2 regions of the Rhizobium sp. SJZ105 genome follow, and region 1 is predicted to be linked to the other one. Evidence: riboswitches for the same ligand, from Rfam matches in the RefSeq annotation. Region 1 holds a riboswitch; the other holds the start of a gene.
The links. Region 1 has a riboswitch for S-adenosylmethionine ahead of FB593_RS07435 (O-succinylhomoserine sulfhydrylase). Riboswitches for the same ligand answer to the same signal wherever they lie in the genome.
Positions count from the first base shown of each region.

Region 2: it holds a riboswitch for S-adenosylmethionine, as region 1 does, so the genes downstream of both, metA (homoserine O-acetyltransferase MetA) here and FB593_RS07435 (O-succinylhomoserine sulfhydrylase) in region 1, are expected to answer to the same signal.

Region 1 covers NZ_VIUP01000001.1:1,464,945-1,475,229, forward strand. The annotation lists gene FB593_RS07410 (TIGR04255 family protein) at 1-508, opposite strand, end outside; gene FB593_RS07415 (hypothetical protein) at 724-1,326, opposite strand; gene FB593_RS07420 (hypothetical protein) at 1,388-1,609, opposite strand; tRNA gene FB593_RS07425 (tRNA-Gly) at 2,119-2,192, opposite strand; gene FB593_RS07430 (2'-deoxycytidine 5'-triphosphate deaminase) at 2,249-3,346, opposite strand; SAM riboswitch at 3,420-3,498, shown strand; gene FB593_RS07435 (O-succinylhomoserine sulfhydrylase) at 3,541-4,725, shown strand; gene apaG (Co2+/Mg2+ efflux protein ApaG) at 4,962-5,354, shown strand; gene FB593_RS07445 (Hsp33 family molecular chaperone) at 5,393-6,382, opposite strand; gene argF (ornithine carbamoyltransferase) at 6,606-7,523, opposite strand; gene FB593_RS07455 (aspartate aminotransferase family protein) at 7,578-8,780, opposite strand; gene FB593_RS07465 (GcrA family cell cycle regulator) at 9,211-9,744, shown strand; gene phoB (phosphate regulon transcriptional regulator PhoB) at 10,046-10,285, opposite strand, start outside.
Region 2 covers NZ_VIUP01000004.1:187,480-197,764, forward strand. The annotation lists gene FB593_RS15730 (DeoR/GlpR family DNA-binding transcription regulator) at 1-8, shown strand, start outside; gene FB593_RS15735 (MFS transporter) at 21-1,211, shown strand; gene ispG (flavodoxin-dependent (E)-4-hydroxy-3-methylbut-2-enyl-diphosphate synthase) at 1,332-2,582, shown strand; gene FB593_RS15745 (OmpA family protein) at 2,649-3,311, shown strand; gene FB593_RS15750 (polyprenyl synthetase family protein) at 3,344-4,258, opposite strand; gene mtgA (monofunctional biosynthetic peptidoglycan transglycosylase) at 4,394-5,140, shown strand; gene FB593_RS15760 (aldose epimerase family protein) at 5,156-6,175, opposite strand; gene metA (homoserine O-acetyltransferase MetA) at 6,250-7,176, opposite strand; SAM riboswitch at 7,259-7,335, opposite strand; gene FB593_RS15770 (thiamine diphosphokinase) at 7,426-8,079, shown strand; gene FB593_RS15775 (ABC-F family ATP-binding cassette domain-containing protein) at 8,084-9,910, shown strand; gene FB593_RS15780 (VOC family protein) at 10,002-10,285, shown strand, end outside.

The DNA of each region.
Region 1 (10,285 bases):
CAACTATTTCACCCAATTCAGGCGCATCGAATATCCCGAGCAAAACCGGCGTAATCAACTCTGCCCATGCACACCCCAACAAATCCAAAGGTTCTGGATCAATGATGTCGCGGTATCTTAAACCTATCCGAGAGAAACTACCAATCTTATAACACTTCAAGAGTGCGTTTATAATTTCTCTCAACCGATATGAAAACTCTTCCCATCGAACATAGTCCGAAGTAGACAAGGTAAGAGAGTCGGAAGCTAGCGTCACGCTCCATCTGTCATCGCCGGATTTGAACAGATACTGATTCGTCATAACCGCATTAGGATTTCCCCCTTCGATATCAACGTGAAGCGCGCCTTGAGGCTCGAAGATGGGGTACGAATCTAATAGCTCCTGCTGGAACTGGGTCGGAAGCGTTGATGCAATAAGCAGCGAAGTCGGAAACTTTATTTGCGCTAATACCTCTACGAGAGGATTTTTGCGATAAATCACTCGCTCGTAGTTATCGAGAAGTTTCAACACTCGCCCCTCTACAAACAAACCGCGCAAAATCATGAGAGTAGCGTCAAGCTAGCCCCAAGCGGCGTCAGAGTTAGGGATAGGTTGATAATTGCTTCGACACAAGTACCCACCGTAAATCAAATTGAAAAATCGGGTCCGGTCGACAGACGATTTACAGTTCACGCGTTTGCGGCGCGAAGGGAAAATAAATTATGCTGAGAGGAAACCGGACGTCATCCCACCGCGTGGATGTTGACATGCATCAGCGGCCAGATGTTGCCCAAAACCATCTCAACGAAATCAACAGGAACTTCGACGTGTTGGGCGACCCTGTTAATTAGCGCGTCATCAATTGTTGCGGCAGATGCAAGGATGTCCTCACGTAGGCCGAAAGGAAATAATATGGCGAGGGCCTGATACTTTGCGACCTCGTCAAAGAAGCTCTGGATGTTGTTATCATCCACGTCGTCAAACTTCACATTACCGCCAATGTGGTGTCCTAGCCTCACAACCTCCAGCTTCGAACTCGTTTTGATCGGATCGCGGTCAAAAATATGAACGAGTTCCTTGGCACACACCAATCGTTGCCACTCATTCGCCTGCTGAACGCTATAAGCTGCAACTGCTACGCGTTCAGGCATCAGTGCAGAATCTTTGAGCGGTTCGATATGGTAACGGTAGTGAAATCCACGTAGCTTATTAGCCGGTCGGTCGTATCCATGTATCTCTACTCGCTCATCAAGAGTGACGGCTTGTATTTGTTTTAGGATATCTGGAATCTGCACTGGAGCGCGTCCTAGGCCCTCAAAGTGCCGAATAATTTTTACGATCGACATCGATTCCCCATAAAAAAAGCCCGGGCAACAGCCCGGACTTTTCTAAATACCAAAAAAAACTTTAAAGGCTAGCCACGAAGTCAGCGTGCGCAACTTTTTCACTAGCCGCCATTGGCATTACAATCTTGCTTTTCCCCGAAGTTACTTCAGAGATAGCAAGAAATGCCTCATCAAAGAGTTCTTCCGAGGAGGCGCACTCTTCGCCGGGGAAGAACTTCAGGTTATCGAGCACCCTTCCCTCCTCGAAGAGGAGCGAGAGTAGTCTGTCTTCGCTCTTGGTCATTTTGACCTCCTTATGGTTACGACGCATAGTCCCACATGAATGCGTCAGATTTAAGATTCGCAGGCGCGAACCAACACACCTTATTCTCATTGTCAAGATGCAACAGAGAAGTTAATTAGAACTTACCAGCTGCACGAGTGTTTGGCTAGAGGGGGTTGACTTTGCAATTAAAACCTCCGCCGGTTCGTTAATTTGGAATTGCGCTGAATTAACATAAGCTTGCAAAATTGCGCGACGCTTACGCAAAAAACATTTCCAAATTTTAATTCGAACTGTTGCAACACTGCACGCGGCAAACGGCAATCACGACACATGGTTTCAAATAATTGCAAACATTTGCAACGCGCGCCGAACGCCATCGCGACCTGCTTTAATAGATAGGATCAAAAATCTAAAATAAAAGTGCCACCGTTTGAACGCACAAACCAAGAACCGCATCCGTAAAACGACCTGTAAAACTCACGAATTTTTATAGCGTACGAAATTGCCAAAAGCCCTGAGAAATAAGGTGGAGCGGGTGAAGGGAATCGAACCCTCGTATTCAGCTTGGGAAGCTGCTGCTCTACCATTGAGCTACACCCGCGCCGCGCACAAGACATCGGACAGTTCTTATCGGGTGTCAAGCACCCGACAGGATCATTACTCCGCGCGGAAATGCTTGGAGAGCTTCAGGCCCTGCGCCTGATAGTTGGAGCCAAGGCCGCTACCGTAGAGGCCATCAGGTTTTTGCAACATGTGCTCGTAAACCAGCCGGCCGACGATCTGGCCGTGTTCGAGGATGAAGGGCACCTCGTGGCTGCGCACCTCGAGAACGGCGCGGCTGCCCGTGCCGCCCGCCTGCGCATGGCCGAAGCCTGGATCGAAGAAGCCCGCATAATGCACGCGGAACTCGCCCACCAAGGGATCGAAGGGTGTCATTTCGGCCGCATAAAGTGGCGGTACATGCACCGCTTCACGCGAAACGAGAATATAGAACTCATCCGGATCGAGGATCAGTTCGGCACGGCCGCGGGCGTATAGAGGTTCCCAGAAATCGAGAACATCGTGCTGAGCCTTTTTGTCGACATCTACCACCGCTGTGTGATGCTTGCCGCGATAGCCGATCAGCCCTTTTTCGCCAAAACCCTTAAGGTCGATGGAAAGCGCGATGCCGCCGCCGGTCACATTAGGGGTTTCGCTGGCGACCAGCATCTCCGTCTCGTGCAATTTCAGAAGCTCGGCTTCGTTGAGCAACGAGTGGCCGATGCGGAAACGGATTTGCGAGAGGCGCGAGCCACGGCGCACGACGACCGGGAAGGTGCGCGGGCTGATTTCCAGATATAGCGGGCCGGCATAGCCCGCAGGTATCTTGTCGAATTCCTGCGCATTGTCGGTCATGACGCGGGTGAAGATATCAAGACGCCCCGTCGAGCTTTTCGGATTGGCCGAAGCCGACATATCCGCCGGCAGCTCCAGGCTCTCCATCAAGGGCACGATGTAGACGCAACCGGTTTCCAGAACCGCCCCCTCGCTCAGATCGACCTCGTGCAGGCTGAAGCGGTTGAGCTTGTCGATGACTCGGGTTCCGGGGCCGGGCATGAAACTGGCGCGCACGCGATAGGCTTTGGAGCCCAGTCGCAGATCGAGGCTGGCGGGTTGCACCTGATCGACATCGAGATCAGCCTCGCTTTTCAGCTTGCCGCCCGCAAACAGCGCCCTGATCGCGCCATCCGCCAAAATGCCCGTGGTTCTGGTCATGATCATCATTCCTTTTTACGGCGACAAAACCAAAAGGAAAGCATTGACGCAAGCCGGTAACGGCAGTATGGCAAGCTTATCCCGTGGTGATTTGGCCGGTCGGCTTGCAGCCACGTTAAACAAGTGGCTAAAAAGACCGGGTGCTAGGAACCGGTCTGCTTTTGCGACCGGTTTTTTTGTTTTGAGGTGATCACATGAGCAATAAATGGCGCCCGGCAACCCAGCTCGTTCACGGCGGTACGCTACGCTCACCCTATGGTGAAACGTCGGAAGCGATCTATCTGACCCAGGGTTTCGTTTACGAAAACTCCGAAGCCGCCGAAGCGCGCTTCAAGGGCGAAACGGATGGCTTCATCTATGCCCGCTATGCAAGCCCGACCAATGACATGTTCGAAAAGCGCATGTGCCTGCTGGAAGGTGCGGAAGACGCCCGTGCGCTTGCCTCCGGCATGGCCGCCGTGACAGCCGCCATCATGTGCCAGCTGCGTGCCGGCGATCACATCGTTGCTGCCCGCGCGCTTTTTGGCTCCTGCCGTTGGGTGGTAGAAACGCTTGCACCCAAATACGGCATCGAGTGCACGCTGATCGACGGACGCGATCTCAACAATTGGGAAAAGGCGATCCAGCCGAACACCAAGCTGTTTTTCCTCGAAAGCCCGACCAACCCGACGCTCGAAGTGGTGGATATTGCCGGCGTGGCGAAGCTCGCCAACCAGATCGGCGCGAAAGTGGTTGTCGACAATGTTTTCGCCACACCGCTTTTCCAGAAGCCACTCGAACTCGGCGCCCATATCGTCGTTTATTCGGCGACGAAGCACATTGACGGTCAGGGCCGTTGCCTTGGCGGCGTGATCCTTTCCGACAAGAAGTGGATTGAGGAAGAGCTGCAGGACTATTTCCGCCACACCGGCCCAGCCATGTCGCCGTTCAATGCCTGGACGCTGCTGAAGGGCATCGAAACCCTGCCGCTGCGTGTCAAGCAGCAGACGGCCAATGCCTCGAAGATCGCCGATTTCCTCGCCGACAGCGGCAAGGTTGCCAAAGTGATCTATCCTGGTCGCGCCGACCATCCGCAGGCAGACATCATCGCGCGGCAGATGTCGGGCGGCTCGACGCTCGTGGCTTTCGAACTGAAGGGTGGCAAGGAAGCGGCATTCGCACTGCAGAACGCGCTTGATATCGTGAAGATTTCCAACAATCTCGGCGATGCCAAGAGCCTCATTACCCACCCTGGCACCACGACGCACAAGAACCTGACCGACGAGGCGCGTGCCGAACTCGGTATTTCCGGCGGGACCTTGCGTCTTTCCTGCGGTATCGAAGATACGGACGATCTGCTGGAAGATCTGGCGAAGGGTCTTGCGGCCGTTTCAGTTTAAGGATTCAGTCGACATACCGCCATGGCCCGACTTCCCCGTCGGGCCATGGCACGCATCCCGCCTGGGTGAAAGCCCGCGTCGGGCAACCAATATTTACCTTTACCGTTATCCCTAACGGTGAAAAAACGGCGCAACAGAAGATGCACGTGGTCGTCAAGTCATTCATTTTCTTGACGATAGCCAGAACCTGTAGTGTAGGATGATGGCAGCAGGGAAAATATCGAGGTGTGGCGCGTATGTATCGTGCTCTGACAAGGGATATCGAGGTAACGGTCGATCCGTATTATCTCGAGGAGCAGTCCGACCCGGATGACGATCGTTATGTCTGGGGCTATAAAGTCGTGATCTCGAACAATTCTGATGTTCCGATAACACTCGTCAACCGCTATTGGCACATCACCGACCAGAACGGACAGGTGGATGAGGTCTACGGGCCGGGTGTCGTCGGCGAAAAACCGCATCTGAACCCCGGCGACAGTTACGAATATTCATCCGGCTGCCCGCTGGATACGCCGTCAGGCCTTATGTTTGGCCACTATGAAATGGAAACGGACAAAGGCGAGGTGTTCAATGTCACCATCCCCGCCTTTTCACTGGATTCACCCGGCCTGTTGCGGGTGCTGAACTGACAAAAAAGCCGCGCCATTCACAAGCGCGGCTCTCCTCGTCAGACGTTTTCAAACTCGCTGAGATCGTAGCGATAGGTCGTGGAGCAGAACTCGCACGTCACGGCAATCGCACCGTCTTGCTCACTCGCCTTGATCTCTTCGGCGGTGAAACCGGACAGCACACCCTTGATCTTGTCCCGTGAACAGCTGCAACGGTCGAAAATGACCTGCGGATCGTAGATGCGAACGCCGCTCTCGTGGAAAAGCCTGTAAAGCAGACGCTCCACTGGCACCTGCGGATCGGTCAGCTCGTCGGTATCCACCGTATTCAGCAGCGACACTGCCTCTGTCCAGGCATCGTCCTCCGCCACTTCATAATCGCCCTCGTCGCCGTCACCGCCATGGAGATCGCGCATGCGCAAACGCTCGGGCGCCTGCGGCAGGAACTGGGCAATCACGCCGCCTGCACGCCAGCTATGGCGTGGCTTCCCTTCGCCGTCACGGTCGAAGAACTGGGCAACGCCGAGGCGCACGCGGGTGGGAAGCTGTTCCGACTGACGGAAATAAACCCCGGCGATTTCTTCCAGCGAAGAACCGTCCAGCGGCACGATGCCCTGATAAGGCTGCATGCCGACGCCCTGATCGATGGTGAAGGCCAGAATGCCGGTTCCGAGCAGTTGTTCGGGCGAGGTTTGCCCCGCAGCAACAGCTTCCGCCAGCCGCTCCTCATCGAAACGGGCATAAGCGCGCATGCTCTCGGGCGCGGTGAAATCCGCCACCAGAAGGTCAACCGGGCCGTCGCCCTTGGTCTGCACAGTCAGCTTGCCGGAAAATTTCAGGGATGTGCCGATCAGCGCCGTCAGAACCGTTGCTTCCGCGAGCAGGCGGGCGACAATCTCGGGATATTCGTGACGTTCGAGGATGGCATTCAACAGCGGCCCGACCTGTACGGCGCGACCGCGCACGTCCAGACCTTCGACCTGAAAGGGCACAACCTTGTCGTCGCCAGCTAAATCGAGATTGTCCAGTTCAACCGTTACATCTGCCATGTCATAACTCCTTGGCGCAGCCGTTGCGCCGCTACCGTCCAAAAGTCCGGCTTTTAAAATGTACTTTTTCAGCTTGTCGCACAGAGATCCGGGAAGCGAAACCGCCTCCGGGGAAAATCGTGCAAATCGTGAGGTGGCCCGCCAGCGAAAAGCCGACGAGCGTCTTCGAAGCCCCACAGATGGGAATGTGCATCGCCGAGTTCAAGCACCCGGCCGATAGCGGTCAGATGACGCCCATGCACCATGCGATAATGGACTTCTGCGCATGGAGCCGGTTTTCCGCCTCGTCGAAGACCACCGATTGCGGCCCGTCGATCACTGCATCCGTTACTTCCTCGCCGCGATGCGCCGGCAGGCAGTGCATGAACAGCGCTTCCTTGTTGGCCTTCGCCATCAGCGCTTCATTGACCTGATAAGGCTGGAAGATATTGTGGCCGCGCGCCTTGTGTTCCTGGTTCATGGACACCCAGGTATCGGTGACGACGCAATCAGCGCCCGCCACTGCCTTGTCGGCATCGTGGTACAGCGAGATTTCGCCACCATTGTTGCGTGCCCAGTTCAGGAACTTGTCGTGCGGTTCCGAACCCATCGGGACTGCCATCGCCATGCGGTAACCGAAACGGGCGGAGCCTTCCACGAACGAATGCAGCACGTTATTGCCGTCACCCGTCCAGGCAATGGTCTTGCCCTTGACCGGGCCGCGATGTTCTTCGAACGTCAATATATCCGCCATGATCTGGCAGGGATGCGTGTCGTCCGTCAGGCCATTGATAACAGGCACGGTGGCGTGTTCGGCAAGCTCGAGCAGACGCGAGTGATCCGTGGTGCGGATCATGATGGCATCGACATAGCGCGACAAAACCTTGGCCGTATCGCCAATCGTTTCCGCGCGGCCCAGCTGCATTTCCGTGCCCGACAGGAACAGGGTCTCACCGCCGAGCTGGCGCATGCCGACATCGAAGGAGACGCGGGTGCGTGTGGACGGTTTTTCGAAAATCATTGCCAGCATCTTGCCAGCAAGCGGCTTTTCCGCCGTGCCGGTTTTGGTGGCAATCTTGCGCGTGCGCGCATCATCAAGAATTGTCCGCAGATCCTCCGACCCGACGGCCGAGAGGTCCAGAAAATGTTTTGGTGAACCCATTCTAATCTGTCCCATGCTTGCGAGCCCCTGAAGAGAGGCCCGCTCTTGATTTTTTCAGGCGCTTTTTGCCTGTTTCGCAACCGTCAGGGAGGCGGCAGCCGCGTCGATACGTGCAAGACCCTCACGGGCCTCTTCCGCCGTGGTGACGAGCGGCGGCAGAAGACGGATGACATTGTCGCCCGCAGGAACGCCAAGCAGATGCTCTGCGCGCATGGCCTGCAGCAATTCGCCCGAAGGAATCTTCGCCTTGATGCCCAGAAGCAGACCTTCGCCGCGAATTTCCTCGATCACGTCAGGATAACGGTCCTTGAGCGAGGCCAGACCCTGCCGGAAGACCAGCGCGACGTCACGGACCTTCTCGAGAAAACCTTCGGAGAGAACGACGTCAAGCACGGCATTGCCGACTGCCATGGCCAGCGGGTTGCCGCCATAGGTGGTGCCATGTACGCCCGCCATCATGCCGGAAGCGGCATCTGCCGTGGCAAGGCATGCGCCGAGCGGGAAACCGCCACCGATACCCTTGGCGACCGCCATGATATCGGGCGCAACACCGGTATGTTCATAAGCAAACAGCTTGCCTGTGCGGCCGACACCCGTCTGGACCTCATCGAAAATCAGCAGCAGGCCGTGCTCGTCGCACAATCCGCGCAGAATTTGCAGGAATTCCTTGCTGGGCGAGCGAATGCCGCCCTCGCCCTGGATGGGCTCGATCAGAAGTGCTGCAGTCTCAGCCGTGATGACGGCCTTGAGGGCATCGACATCACCGAACGGAACCTGATCGAAACCTTCGACCTTGGGACCGAAACCTTCGAGGTATTTCTGCTGGCCACCCGCGGCGATCGTCGCCAGTGTACGGCCATGGAAAGCGCCTTCGAAGGACACGATGCGGAACTTCTCCGGATGGCCCTTGGTATAGTGATAACGGCGGGCGGTCTTGATGGCGCATTCCAGGGCTTCCGCGCCTGAATTTGTGAAGAATACCTTGTCCGCGAAAGTCGCTTCCGTCAGGCGCCTGGCGAGTTTTTCCTGTCCCGGCACTTCATAAAGGTTCGAGACGTGCCAGACCTTCTCGGCCTGCGTCTTGATCGCATCAACGAGGTGAGGATGGGCGTGGCCCAGCGAGTTGACAGCGACACCGGCCGCAAAATCCAGATATCGCTCGCCGCTTTCCGTGAACAGCCATACACCCTCACCGCGCTCGAAGCGCAGGGGGGCTCTTGAAAACGTATCAAACAATGGCGCGCCGGCTTCGGCCATGGCTGTATCACTCCTTGCGCAGATGCGCTGTCAAACTGTTGTCAATAGGCTTGCGGGGTTATCCCTCGCCTGAAAATCAAAATGCCGCCTTGCGGCGGCAGGGGCACTATTGTCACTTCGTTTGCCGATGTCAACAAAAGTCAGCGTTTCCCGGGCTTCTCAAGCACTAGTATGCGGCGGCGGGCCAGCCCCAAGGTGTTGCCTTTCAGACTCAATACGCCAGCAAGTTGGGGAAAACCGGAAAATCGATTCCAGATGATTCCCGCGACTCTTGCCACGGAGTCGGGCTGGCACTAGGTTAATCGCTAATTACTAGACTGCATTGCGGCGGAACTAGTCACCGAAAATCAGGCGGAAACCACGCTTGCGGCATGCGCGCGAGACGGAGAGGGATTCTGCCGAAAATACACGCGACAAGCGGAGAAGCGGCATGAACTGGACAGACGAACGAGTCGAAAAGCTCAAGAAATTGTGGTCCGAGGGCCTTAGCGCCAGCCAGATTGCAGCGCAGCTGGGCGGCGTCAGCCGTAATGCCGTGATCGGCAAGGTCCATCGTCTCAATCTGCCGGGACGCGTCAAGGCTGGCGGTCCAGTGACTTCGGCACGCTCCGCGCCGAAGCGCACAGCTGCCCCTGCCCCGCGCGCGACGACTTTCGCAGGTCGCGTCAACGCGGCACCGGCGCGTATCCTCACCCGTTCGAACGCGGCAACGGCGCTGCACGAGGAGATCGATATCGAGACCGCGCAGGTGCTCGATTACGTTCCTTCCAAGAACGTTGTCACGCCGATTTCCCGTCGCCTGACGCTGACGGAACTGACCGAGCGCACCTGCAAATGGCCGGTTGGCGATCCGCTGAAGGACGACTTCCATTTCTGCGGTTGTGAAGCGCTGGAATCTTCGCCCTATTGCAAGTTCCATGCGAAACTCGCCTACCAGCCGGTGAGCGAGCGCCGCAAGGCTTGAGTGTTGCGGCACGCATTCAGCACTCAAAAATTACGGGCCTTCGGGCCCGTTTTTTTTATGACAAAAATCAAGCCGCTTTCTGGGGCGACTTGATGGCAGGCCACACCCTTTCCCCTTACTATTGGGCGTGACCCTTCTATCCGGATCTCAACGCGCCGCCGATCTCCTCCGGTCAAAACGGACAATGGCATCGAGTTTGGCGGATATTCATATTGAAAAAGCCCGAAATCGTTTCAGATTTCGGGCTTCCTGATTTTTTGGTGCACTACTTCGCCAGCGAAACCACCTGGTTCCGCGTCGCTCAGGCTTCCATAGAATATCCCGCGCCACGCACCGTGCGGATGACATCCTGCATGTGCGAGAAATTCAGGGCCTTGCGCAGACGTCCGACGTGCACATCGACAGTGCGCTCGTCGACATAGATATCATGACCCCAGACGCCATCCAGCAATTGCGAGCGGGAAAACACCCGACCCGGCGACGTCATCAGGAATTCCAGCAAGCGGAATTCCGTCGGGCCGAGGCGCACTTCGCGGCTTTT
Region 2 (10,285 bases), on a different contig from region 1:
AAGTCTGAAGGATATTACCGATGAACGGCCCCACGACATTTTCGCCGACGGTCAAGCGCTCGTCCTATCTGACGCGGCACAGGCTCGGTGTATCCCTGCTGTTTTTGATGAACGGTTTCATGATGGGATCGTGGGCGCCCAAAATACCGGAATTTGCGGCGCGCTTATCCCTCAGTGAAAGTGCGCTTGGCCTGATCATTCTGGTTTTCGGCGTCGGCTCGCTGGTTTTCATGCCGATCGCCGGTTCCCAGATCGCCCGTTTCGGATCGCGAACGGTCAGCCTTGCGAGTGCGGCTATTTTCTTGCCGACACTGCTTTTCATCTCCTGGGCAGACACGATCTGGGCAGGTGTGATTGCGGTTTTCCTGTTCGGTGGGCTGACAGGGGCGATGGATGTCGCCATGAACGCCAATGCGGTGGCGGTCGAGCGTGACATGCGCCGCGCCATCATGTCGTCGTGCCATGCTTTTTGGAGCCTGGGCGGCCTGATCGGCGCCGGTCTTGGCGGCTATCTCATCACGGCCATTGGCGTGCAGGGGCATGCGATCGCGTTGACGGTCATCGCCCTTGTTTTGCTCGTCGTCGCTTGGCCGCGCGTTCTTGCGGATCGCCCGCATGCCGAGGAGGAGCGTCCGAAAGGTCGCTTGCCGCTGACGCCCTTGCCGTGGATTATCGGTCTGATGGCGCTGTTTTCGATGATTCCGGAAGGCGCGATCCTCGATTGGGGTGCCCTTTATCTGCGCAATGAACTCGGCGCTTCCGTGTCCCAGTCCGGTTTCGCATTCGCGGCCTTTTCCATGACCATGGCGGCCATGCGTTTTGCCGGCGATCTGGTGCGCGACCGGTTCGGCGCGGTCAATACCCTGCGGTTCTGCTCGGTCATGTCGATTGCGGGCCTTCTGATTGCGGGTCTTGCGGGAAATTCCACGTTTGTGATCATCGGCTTCGCGATTGCCGGCATCGGTATTTCCAACATGGTGCCGATCGCCTTTTCGGCGGCGGGGAACATGCCGGGACTGGCACCCGGCATCGGCCTGTCGGTCGTCACCACCATGGGTTATTCCGGGATTCTGGTAGCACCCTCGGCCATCGGCTTCATTGCCGAACATACCGGCCTTGCCAGCGTATTTCTCGCTCTGCCGTTGTTGCATGTGGTGGTTTTGCTGCTTTCGCGGCTCGCCCGGCATGCGGATGGTGCGGGCAAGGAATAGGCGTCTCGAATTTTGCCATGATTGCGGTAAAGTAGAAGCTCTTATGCGTTGGGTGTTGACAAGCAGGCCCCCTTGTTTCACCTCAATTGCCAGACCTTGCCGCAAGCTCCAGAGACCGCCATGACGTCACACGCCGATTACGATCCAAAGCCCCGCCGTGCATCCGTTGCCGTCGACGTAGGGGGCGTCATCGTGGGTGGCGGTGCGCCTGTCGTCGTACAATCCATGACCAATACCGACACGGCGGATATCGACGCCACCGTGCAGCAGGTGGCGGCACTTTTCCAGGCTGGTTCTGAAATGGTGCGCATCACCGTCGATCGCGATGAGAGCGCTGCCGCTGTGCCGAAAATCCGCGAGCGGCTGCTGCGCCTTGGCATGGACGTGCCGCTGATTGGCGATTTCCACTATATCGGCCACAAGCTTCTGGCCGATCATCCGGCCTGCGCCGAAGCACTGGCGAAATACCGCATCAATCCCGGCAATGTCGGCTTCAAGGACAAGAAGGACAAGCAGTTCGGCGAAATCGTCGAAATGGCGATCCGTTATGACAAGCCGGTTCGCATCGGTGTAAACTGGGGGTCGCTCGATCAGGAATTGCTGACGACGCTGATGGACAAGAACAAGGAGCAGGGTTTTCCGCTCTCTGCCCGTCAGGTCACCCGCGAAGCCATCGTCCAGTCGGCACTCATTTCCGCAGAGCTTGCCGAAGAAATCGGCCTGCCGCGCAACCGCATCATACTGTCTGCCAAGGTCAGCCAGGTACAGGACCTGATTGCCGTTTATTCGATGCTGTCGGAACGCTCCAACCATGCACTGCATCTCGGTCTTACCGAAGCCGGCATGGGTTCCAAGGGCATCGTCGCCTCGTCTGCCGCCATGGGTTATGTGCTGCAGCACGGTATTGGCGACACGATCCGCGTCTCGCTGACGCCGGAGCCGAACGGCGACCGCACCCGCGAGGTGCAGGTGGCGCAGGAATTGCTGCAGGTCATGGGTTTCCGCCAGTTCATTCCGGTGGTTGCGGCATGTCCCGGCTGCGGGCGCACCACCTCTACCGTCTTTCAGGAACTTGCCCAGAATATCCAGAATGACATTCGCAAGAACATGCCGATCTGGCGTGAAAAGTATCCCGGTGTGGAAGCGCTCAATGTTGCTGTCATGGGCTGCATCGTTAATGGCCCCGGCGAAAGCAAACATGCCGATATCGGCATTTCACTGCCCGGAACCGGCGAAAGCCCCGCTGCACCGATCTTCATCGATGGCGAGAAGGCGCTCACCCTGCGCGGTCCCAACATCGCCGCGGATTTTGAAGCGCTTGTGATCGATTACATCGAAAAGCGTTTTGGCCGGAAAGATGCGGCGGAGTAAAAACTACCGTGAAAATGCCGAAATTCCACTGTCATACCGCCTGAACCCTTCGGAGCATCAAAACACATGATCAAAAAAATCGCGATCGTTGCCCTTTGCGGGACCTATCTTTCCGCGTGCACCACCACCGATCCCTATACGGGTGAGCAGAAGATGTCGAACACGGCGGGCGGCGCTGGTATCGGCGCTGTCGTCGGTGCTCTCGGTGGTCTGGCTGTCGGCGGTTCGCCGGTCGGTCGCCGCAACGCGGCCCTAATCGGCGCCGGCATCGGTGCACTCGCCGGTGGCGCAATCGGCAATTACATGGATGGTCAGGAATCCGAGCTTCGCGCCCAGCTTCAGGGCACTGGCGTTTCCGTTAGCCGCCGTGGCGACAGCATCGTTCTCAACATGCCGTCGAACATCACCTTCGCGACGGATCAGGATCAGGTCATCCCGCCCTTCTATCAGACACTCGATTCCGTCGCCATCGTGCTGAACAAGTTCAACCGCACGCTCATCGACATCAACGGCCATACCGACTCCACCGGCAGCCAGCAGCACAACCAGGCGCTTTCCGAGCGTCGTGCGGCGTCTGTTGCAAACTATCTCGGCGCACGCGGCGTCGACCAGCGCCGTATTTCGACGCTCGGCTTCGGCCCCTCGCAGCCGATCGCTTCGAACGCAACGCCGGATGGCCGCGCCCAGAACCGTCGTGTCGAAGTGCTGATTTCGCCGCTCAAGGGCTGATTGGCTGAAAAACGGTGAGCCGGGAAACCGGCTCAGCTTTTCCGTTCGGCGATGAATCTGGCGGCCGCGATGAGTATCGCGGCATTTTCGCCGTAGGGGGCCAGAAGTTCGGAGGCTTCCGCCACCTGTTCCTGAAGCTTGAGGCGCGCCCAGTCTTCACCGCGTAGTGCCACCAGCGTTCCCTTGCCGCGTGCGGCATCCTTGCCGGTTGCCTTGCCCATGGTGGCGGCATCGGCGGTCAGATCCAGGAGATCGTCGGCAAGCTGGAAGGCAAGGCCGATCTTTTCACCGAAGAGGCGCAGTCTTTGTCTTTCGGAAACATCGCTGCCGGCGATGATCGCGCCTGCCTCGCAGGCGAAGCGCAGCAGTGCACCGGTTTTCATAGCCTGCAATGTAATAATGCCGGCCTCATCAGGTGCGTTCTTTTCCGCAGCCAGATCGAGCGCCTGACCGCCCGCCATGCCGCCGACGCCTGCGGCGCGGGCGAGCGAGAGCACGAGAGCCGCCTTGCGGTCTGCCTCAAGAGGATTTTCGTCCGATGCGATAATATCGAAGGCGAGTGTCAGCAGGCTGTCGCCTGCGAGAATGGCGGTCGCCTCGTCGAATTTGCGGTGCACTGTCGGCTGGCCGCGGCGCAGGTCGTCGTCATCCATCGCTGGCAGATCGTCGTGCACCAGCGAGTAACAATGCAGGCATTCCAGCGCGGCGCCGACATAATGGGCTGCTTCGGCATTTCCGCCGAGCAAGGCCGTGCTTTCTATGACGAGGAAGGGCCGCAGGCGTTTGCCGCCGTTCAGCACACCATGACGCATGGCGTCGAGCAGGTTTTGCGGGCGCGTAATCTCATCCGCACACGCCTCTGCGGAAAGCAGGCGACCAAGCAGGGATTCGGTCTGTGCCGCGTTATCGCGCAGCTTCGTTTCGAAATTCGTCATCTGAGCGTCCATGCCGCGCTCTTTGGCATGGCGCGCGGGGCCAGGCAACCTTTTCGTGATTCCTGAGGTCAACTGTTTGACCGGACTCGCCTTGAAGGCGGCAATGGAATATGAAAGGCTTCGATTGGTGCGGGGCTTTGACGAATATTGAGCAGTACGCCTGAAAGCGACGCAGATTACGCCGTGCTGGCGGAAGACCGGAGCAGTCCGAAGGTGGATTTTCGCACGTTGGCAAAGCGTATCATCATGACCTTGCTGGCGTTGCTGATCCTGCCTTATCTGCTGATCCCGGTTTATGCCCTGCCTTTCATGCGGCCGGTCTCGACGCTGATGCTTGCCGATCTGGTGACACTTCAGGGTTATGACCGGCGCTGGGTGCCGCTCGAGGATATTTCGCCGCGCCTTGTGCAATCCGTAATGATGTCCGAGGACGGACAATTCTGTTTCCACGGCGGCGTTGACTGGAACCAGATGCAGTCCGTCGTCAACAATGCGCTCGAAGGCGCGTCCACCCGTGGCGCCAGCACCATTCCCATGCAGACGGCCAAGAACCTGTTCCTCTGGAACGGCCGCTCGTTTTTGCGCAAGGGGCTGGAGTTGCCGCTGGCGATTGCTGCCGATTTCGTCTGGTCCAAAAAACGGATGATGGAGATTTATCTCAACGTTGCCGAATGGGGACCCGGCATTTACGGCATCGAGGCCGCAGCACAGCACCATTTCAAGGTACCGGCGGCAAAGCTCAGCTCCCGCCAAGCGGCACTGCTTGCCGTTTCCCTACCCAATCCCATCGATCGCGTTGCCAGCAAGCCGGGGCGTGGTTTGCAACGGCTTGCCGGCCTTATCGAACGGCGTGCCCGAGCATCGGGCGGTTATGTGGGATGCGTGCTGGACTGAGCCCAGCCCGCCGCCTCAACCCTTCTTGAAAATATAGTCGGTTTCCTGACGCAGGGTCTCGCCGGGACGCAGGATCGCGTAGGGGAAATCGGGATGATTGACGGCATCCGGCCATATCTGCGTTTCCAGGCAAAAACCTGCAAAGGGGCCATAGTGGCGGCCATCGAGGCCCGGAACGGGAACATTCAGCTTGAAGGCTGAATAAAATTGCACGCCGGGTTCGGTGGTGTGAACCTCAAGGGCAATGTCGGAGGCGGGCGAATAGGCGCGGGCAACCTTGCGCTTGGCGCGACGCTCGGGCGAAAGGCAGAAATTATGGTCGTAGAGCACCTGCTCGCCATCCTCCGTTCGCCGCATCGGCGTCGGGTGGCGCAGGTCGAAGACGGTGCCTTCGACGGAGCGGATTTCGCCTGTCGGGATCTGTTTGTCGTTGGTTGGCAGATAAAAGTCAGCGGCGATGCTGATCTCATGTCCAAGTGCGGTATCAGCACCGTCGAGGTTGAAATAGGAATGCTGGCAGATATTGGCGATGGTCGGTTGGTCGGTCACCGTTTCATAGACCACCGAAAGCACGCCGCCGTCGCGGATCGTATAGGTCGCGGTCACCGTGCAATTGCCGGGATAACCGGCGCGGCCGTCGGGATCGATGATCTGCAGAACTGCATGGCATTCGCCGTGTTCCATCAACATCCAGTTACGTTTGCCCATCCCGTCGCTGCCGCCATGCAGGTGGCTGACGCCTTTTTCGTTCAGTTCCAGCTGGTATTCGTGCCCGTCGATCGAGAATTTTCCGTCACCGATACGGTTGGCGTTGCGGCCGGGTGTCGCGCCGAAATAGGATGAATATTTGTAGTCCTCGAATGTATCGAAGCCGAGAACGAGCGGCGGCTGGTGCCCATCGAGGCGCAGGTCCTGAATGACGGCGCCCCAGGTGATAACCTTGGCCGTCAGCCCGCCCTTCGAGATGGTGACGCGCTCAACCTTTTCGCCGGTTGCCGTGAAACCGAAATTCTCCCGTGCCGCCGCGTCGCTCATTGCGTCATTCTCCCGATATCTTTGAATTGCCGGCGGACGTTGCGTCATTTTCCGGCAATTCGCAATCCCGCAATTTACGCCGCTAGTTTGCCGATTGCTTCGAGGTCATAAGGCGTCGTCTGATATATCTCGTTGATCCAGTTGCCGAAAAACAGATGGGCATGGCTGCGCCAGCGGTTGAGCGGGGCAAGCTCCGGATCATTGTGCGGAAAATAATCATGCGGCAGCTTGATTGGGACGCCCGAGTTCACATCGCGGAAATATTCATCCGAAAGCGAGGTTGAATCATATTCGACGTGGTTGAACATATAGAGGCGGTTGCCCTCTTTTTCATGCACCAGACATACGCCCATTTCCTCTGACTCCATCAGGATTTCGAGTTCCGGGTGTTTTTCGATGTCGGCGCGGCGCACTTCCGTCCAGCGTGAGACCGGAACCTGAAAGTCGTCGGAAAAACCGTTGAGATATATCGACGAGGGGCAGAGATTGCGGTGACGATAGACACCGAAAGCCTTTTCCTTCAGTTCGTATTTCGGCACACCATGGAAATGGTAGATGGCGGCCATCGCGCCCCAGCAGACGTTCAGCGTCGAATGGACGTTGGTTTGCGTCCAGTCGAAAATCTTTTGCATCTCGTTCCAGTAGGTCACGTCTTCATAGTCAAGCATCTCGATGGGCGCGCCTGTGATGATGAAACCGTCGAACTTGCGGTGGCGCACTTCCTCCCATGTCTCATAGAAGGACAGAAGGTGCTCTTCCGGCGTATTCTTGGCACGATGGCCGCCAATGCGGATCAGCGAAAACTCCACCTGCAGCGGCGATGCGCCGACGAGGCGCGCCATCTGCACTTCCGTCTTGATCTTGTTCGGCATGAGATTGAGAAGCCCGATCTGGAGCGGGCGGATATCCTGCCGGATGGCCGCCGTTTCTGTCATGACCCGCACGCCCTCATGAACGAGGGTGTCGAAGGCGGGAAGCGTATCGGGAATCTTGATCGGCATGTCGAACTCTCTTTTCGGATGACGTAAAGAACGTTGCGAAAACAAAAAAACCGGCAGCGAAATCGCAGCCGGTCCCAGGAAATTACCCTTTTCCTCGACCCTTTAGCGACTTCTTTAAAGTGGCTGCAAGCCGGTCGGCAAATCACCACTGAGGCGTTTCATAATCCCGAAGCCGACGAAAATCAATATCGGCTGATTTCATCGGGTTTCTGCCTTTCCATTTTTGCCTGAGGTGCGATAAGGCAGGGCATGGATAGAGAACGCTTCACCATTCTGCTTGGCGGCGATGTCACCGTTACCGACCGCCTCAAAGCGGCGGTTGAGGGTAGCCGTGTGATTGCGGCCGATGGCGGCATGCGCCATGCCGCACCGCTCGGGCTCACACCCGAGCTCTGGGTGGGGGATTTCGATTCCACCGACAAGGACCTGCTGGACGCCTGGCCCGATGTGGTGCGACAGCCCTATCCCGCTGCAAAGGCTGTGACCGATGGTGAAATTGCGGTGTCGGAGGCCCTTGCCCGCGGCGCGCGTTCTCTGGTGCTTGCCGGTGCGCTTGGTGGAGCGAGAAGCGACCACGCACTTCAGCACCTCCTTTACGCGGTGGCGCTTACTGAGCGTGGTCTCAACGTTACGCTGACCTCCGGCGAAGAGGAGGCCCGCCCGCTGCTGGCAGGTTCGTTCGATCTTGATCTGCCACCCGGTGCGCTGTTTTCCGTTGCCGGGTTTACCGACCTTGTGGGGCTCGATATCGGCAATGTGCGTTATCCTCTCAAGGATTTCCCGCTTGCTTTCGGCTCTTCCCGCACTATTTCCAATGTCGCGAATGGCGGCCCTGTGCATTTCTCGCTGAAAAGCGGAAAAGCCATCGTGCTCGCCCGCCCTTATGATCTGACCGGAGCCTGACGCCTTGGCACCCCCAATTTTGAAACTCGATGACATCAAACTGACCTTCGGCGTGACCCCGCTGCTCGACGGCGCCAATCTTCAGGTGGAGCCGGGCGACCGCATCTGCCTTGTCGGACGCAACGGTTCGGGCAAGTCGACCCTGATGAAGATCGCCGCCGGTCTGGTCGAGGCGCAGTCGGGCGAGGTTTTCCGTCACCCCTCCGCCACCATCCGTTATCTGGAACAGGCGCCGGATTTTGCCGGTTACGACACCGTGCAGGCCTATGCCGAGGCGGGACTGGGACCTGGCGACGATCCCTATCGCGTTACCTATATTCTCGAGCATCTGGGCCTGACGGGACAGGAACATCCGGATAGCCTGTCCGGCGGCGAAGCGCGGCGTGCGGCCCTTGCCCGCGTCATGGCCCCTGAACCCGATATTCTGATGCTGGACGAGCCGACCAACCATCTGGACTTGCCCACCATCGAATGGCTTGAAGGCGAGTTGCAGCAGACGCGTAGCGCGCTGGTGCTGATCTCGCACGACAGGCGTTTTCTGGAGAAGGTTTCGACCTCGACCGTGTGGCTGGATCGCGGCCAGTCCCGTCGTCTCAATCGCGGTTTTGCGCATTTCGAGGAATGGCGCGACAAGGTGCTGGAAGAGGAAGAGCTGGAGCAGCACAAGCTCGGCAAGGCCATCGAGCGTGAAGAACACTGGATGCGTTACGGCGTGACCGCGAGACGAAAGCGCAACATGCGCCGCGTGGGCGAGCTTCAGGCAATGCGTGCGGACTATCGCGGCCACAAGGGACCGCCGGGCAGCGTGCAGGCGACGGCTGCGGAGGTGCGGGAATCCGGCAAACTGGTCATCGAGGCAGACGCAATCACCAAGTCTTACGGCGAGCGCGTGATCATCGCGCCGTTTTCGCTGCGGGTGCATCGCGGTGATTGCATCGGTCTCGTCGGGCCGAACGGTGCCGGCAAGACAACGCTTTTGAAGATGCTGACCGGCCAGCTTCAGCCCGATAGCGGCACGGTAAAGCTCGGCACCAATCTGGAAATCGCGACACTTGACCAGAAGCGTGAAGATCTCAATCCAAACGATACGCTCGCTCATTACCTCACCGACGGTCGCGGCGACAATTTGCTGGTCAATGGCGAGTTGAAACATGTGACGGGTTACATGAAGGACTTCCTGTTCCAGCCGGAACAGGCCCGCACGCCCATCCGCAACCTCTCCGGTGGTGAGCGCGCCCGTCTTATTCTTGCGCGCATTCTGGCGCGGCCTACCAACCTGCTGATCCTTGACGAGCCGACCAACGATCTCGATATCGAAACGCTCGATCTGTTGCAGGAGATCGTTGCGGGCTTTTCCGGCACGGTCATTCTCGTCAGCCACGACCGCGATTTCCTCGACCGTACCGTCACCTCCACAATCGCGCCCGCCAATCCGGACCAGCCGGACGGACGCTGGATCGAATATGCCGGCGGCTATTCGGACATGATGGCGCAACGCAAGGGTGCTGCGGAAGAAAAGCGCAAGGCGGAGAAGCAGGAAAAGGCAAAGACCGCCCCTTCCGCCTCCGCGTCGCAGGAGCCTTCAAAGGCCAAGGGCAAGCTTTCCTTCAAGCAAAAATTTGCGCTCGAAAACCTTCCAAAGGAGATGGAGAAGGCGCAGGGCGAAATCGCCAAGCGTGAGCAGCGCATGGCCGATCCCAATCTGTTCACCAAGGACCCGGCTACCTTCAATACGCTGGCGCAGGAAATGACGAAGCTGCGCGAAAAGCTCGAAGCCATGGAAGAGGAATGGCTGGAGCTGGAGATGCTGCGCGAGGAAATTGAAGGGTGACTTGGTTGCGATTTCTTGACTGAGGTCTCATCCACCTTTGACAGGGAGGCGGAATTGCCGTTTCCTGTGCGGGTTCGGAGGAGTTCAGAAAATGCGCATGATCTTCGTCAATCTGCCGGTCAAGAATATCGAGACATCGAGAAGCTTCTTCACGGCTCTCGGTTTCACCTTCAATCCGGAATATTCGGATGACCGCACGCTCTGCATGATCGTTGAGGAGAACATTTTCGTGATGCTTCTTCAGGAGGAGCGTTTTCGCGATTTCATCAATGGCGATATCGCCGACGCCAAACGCAGCACCGAGGTCCTGACCTGTCTCACAGCGGGAAGCCGTGAGGAAATCGACCGGATGATCGAAACGGCGCTCGCCTCGGG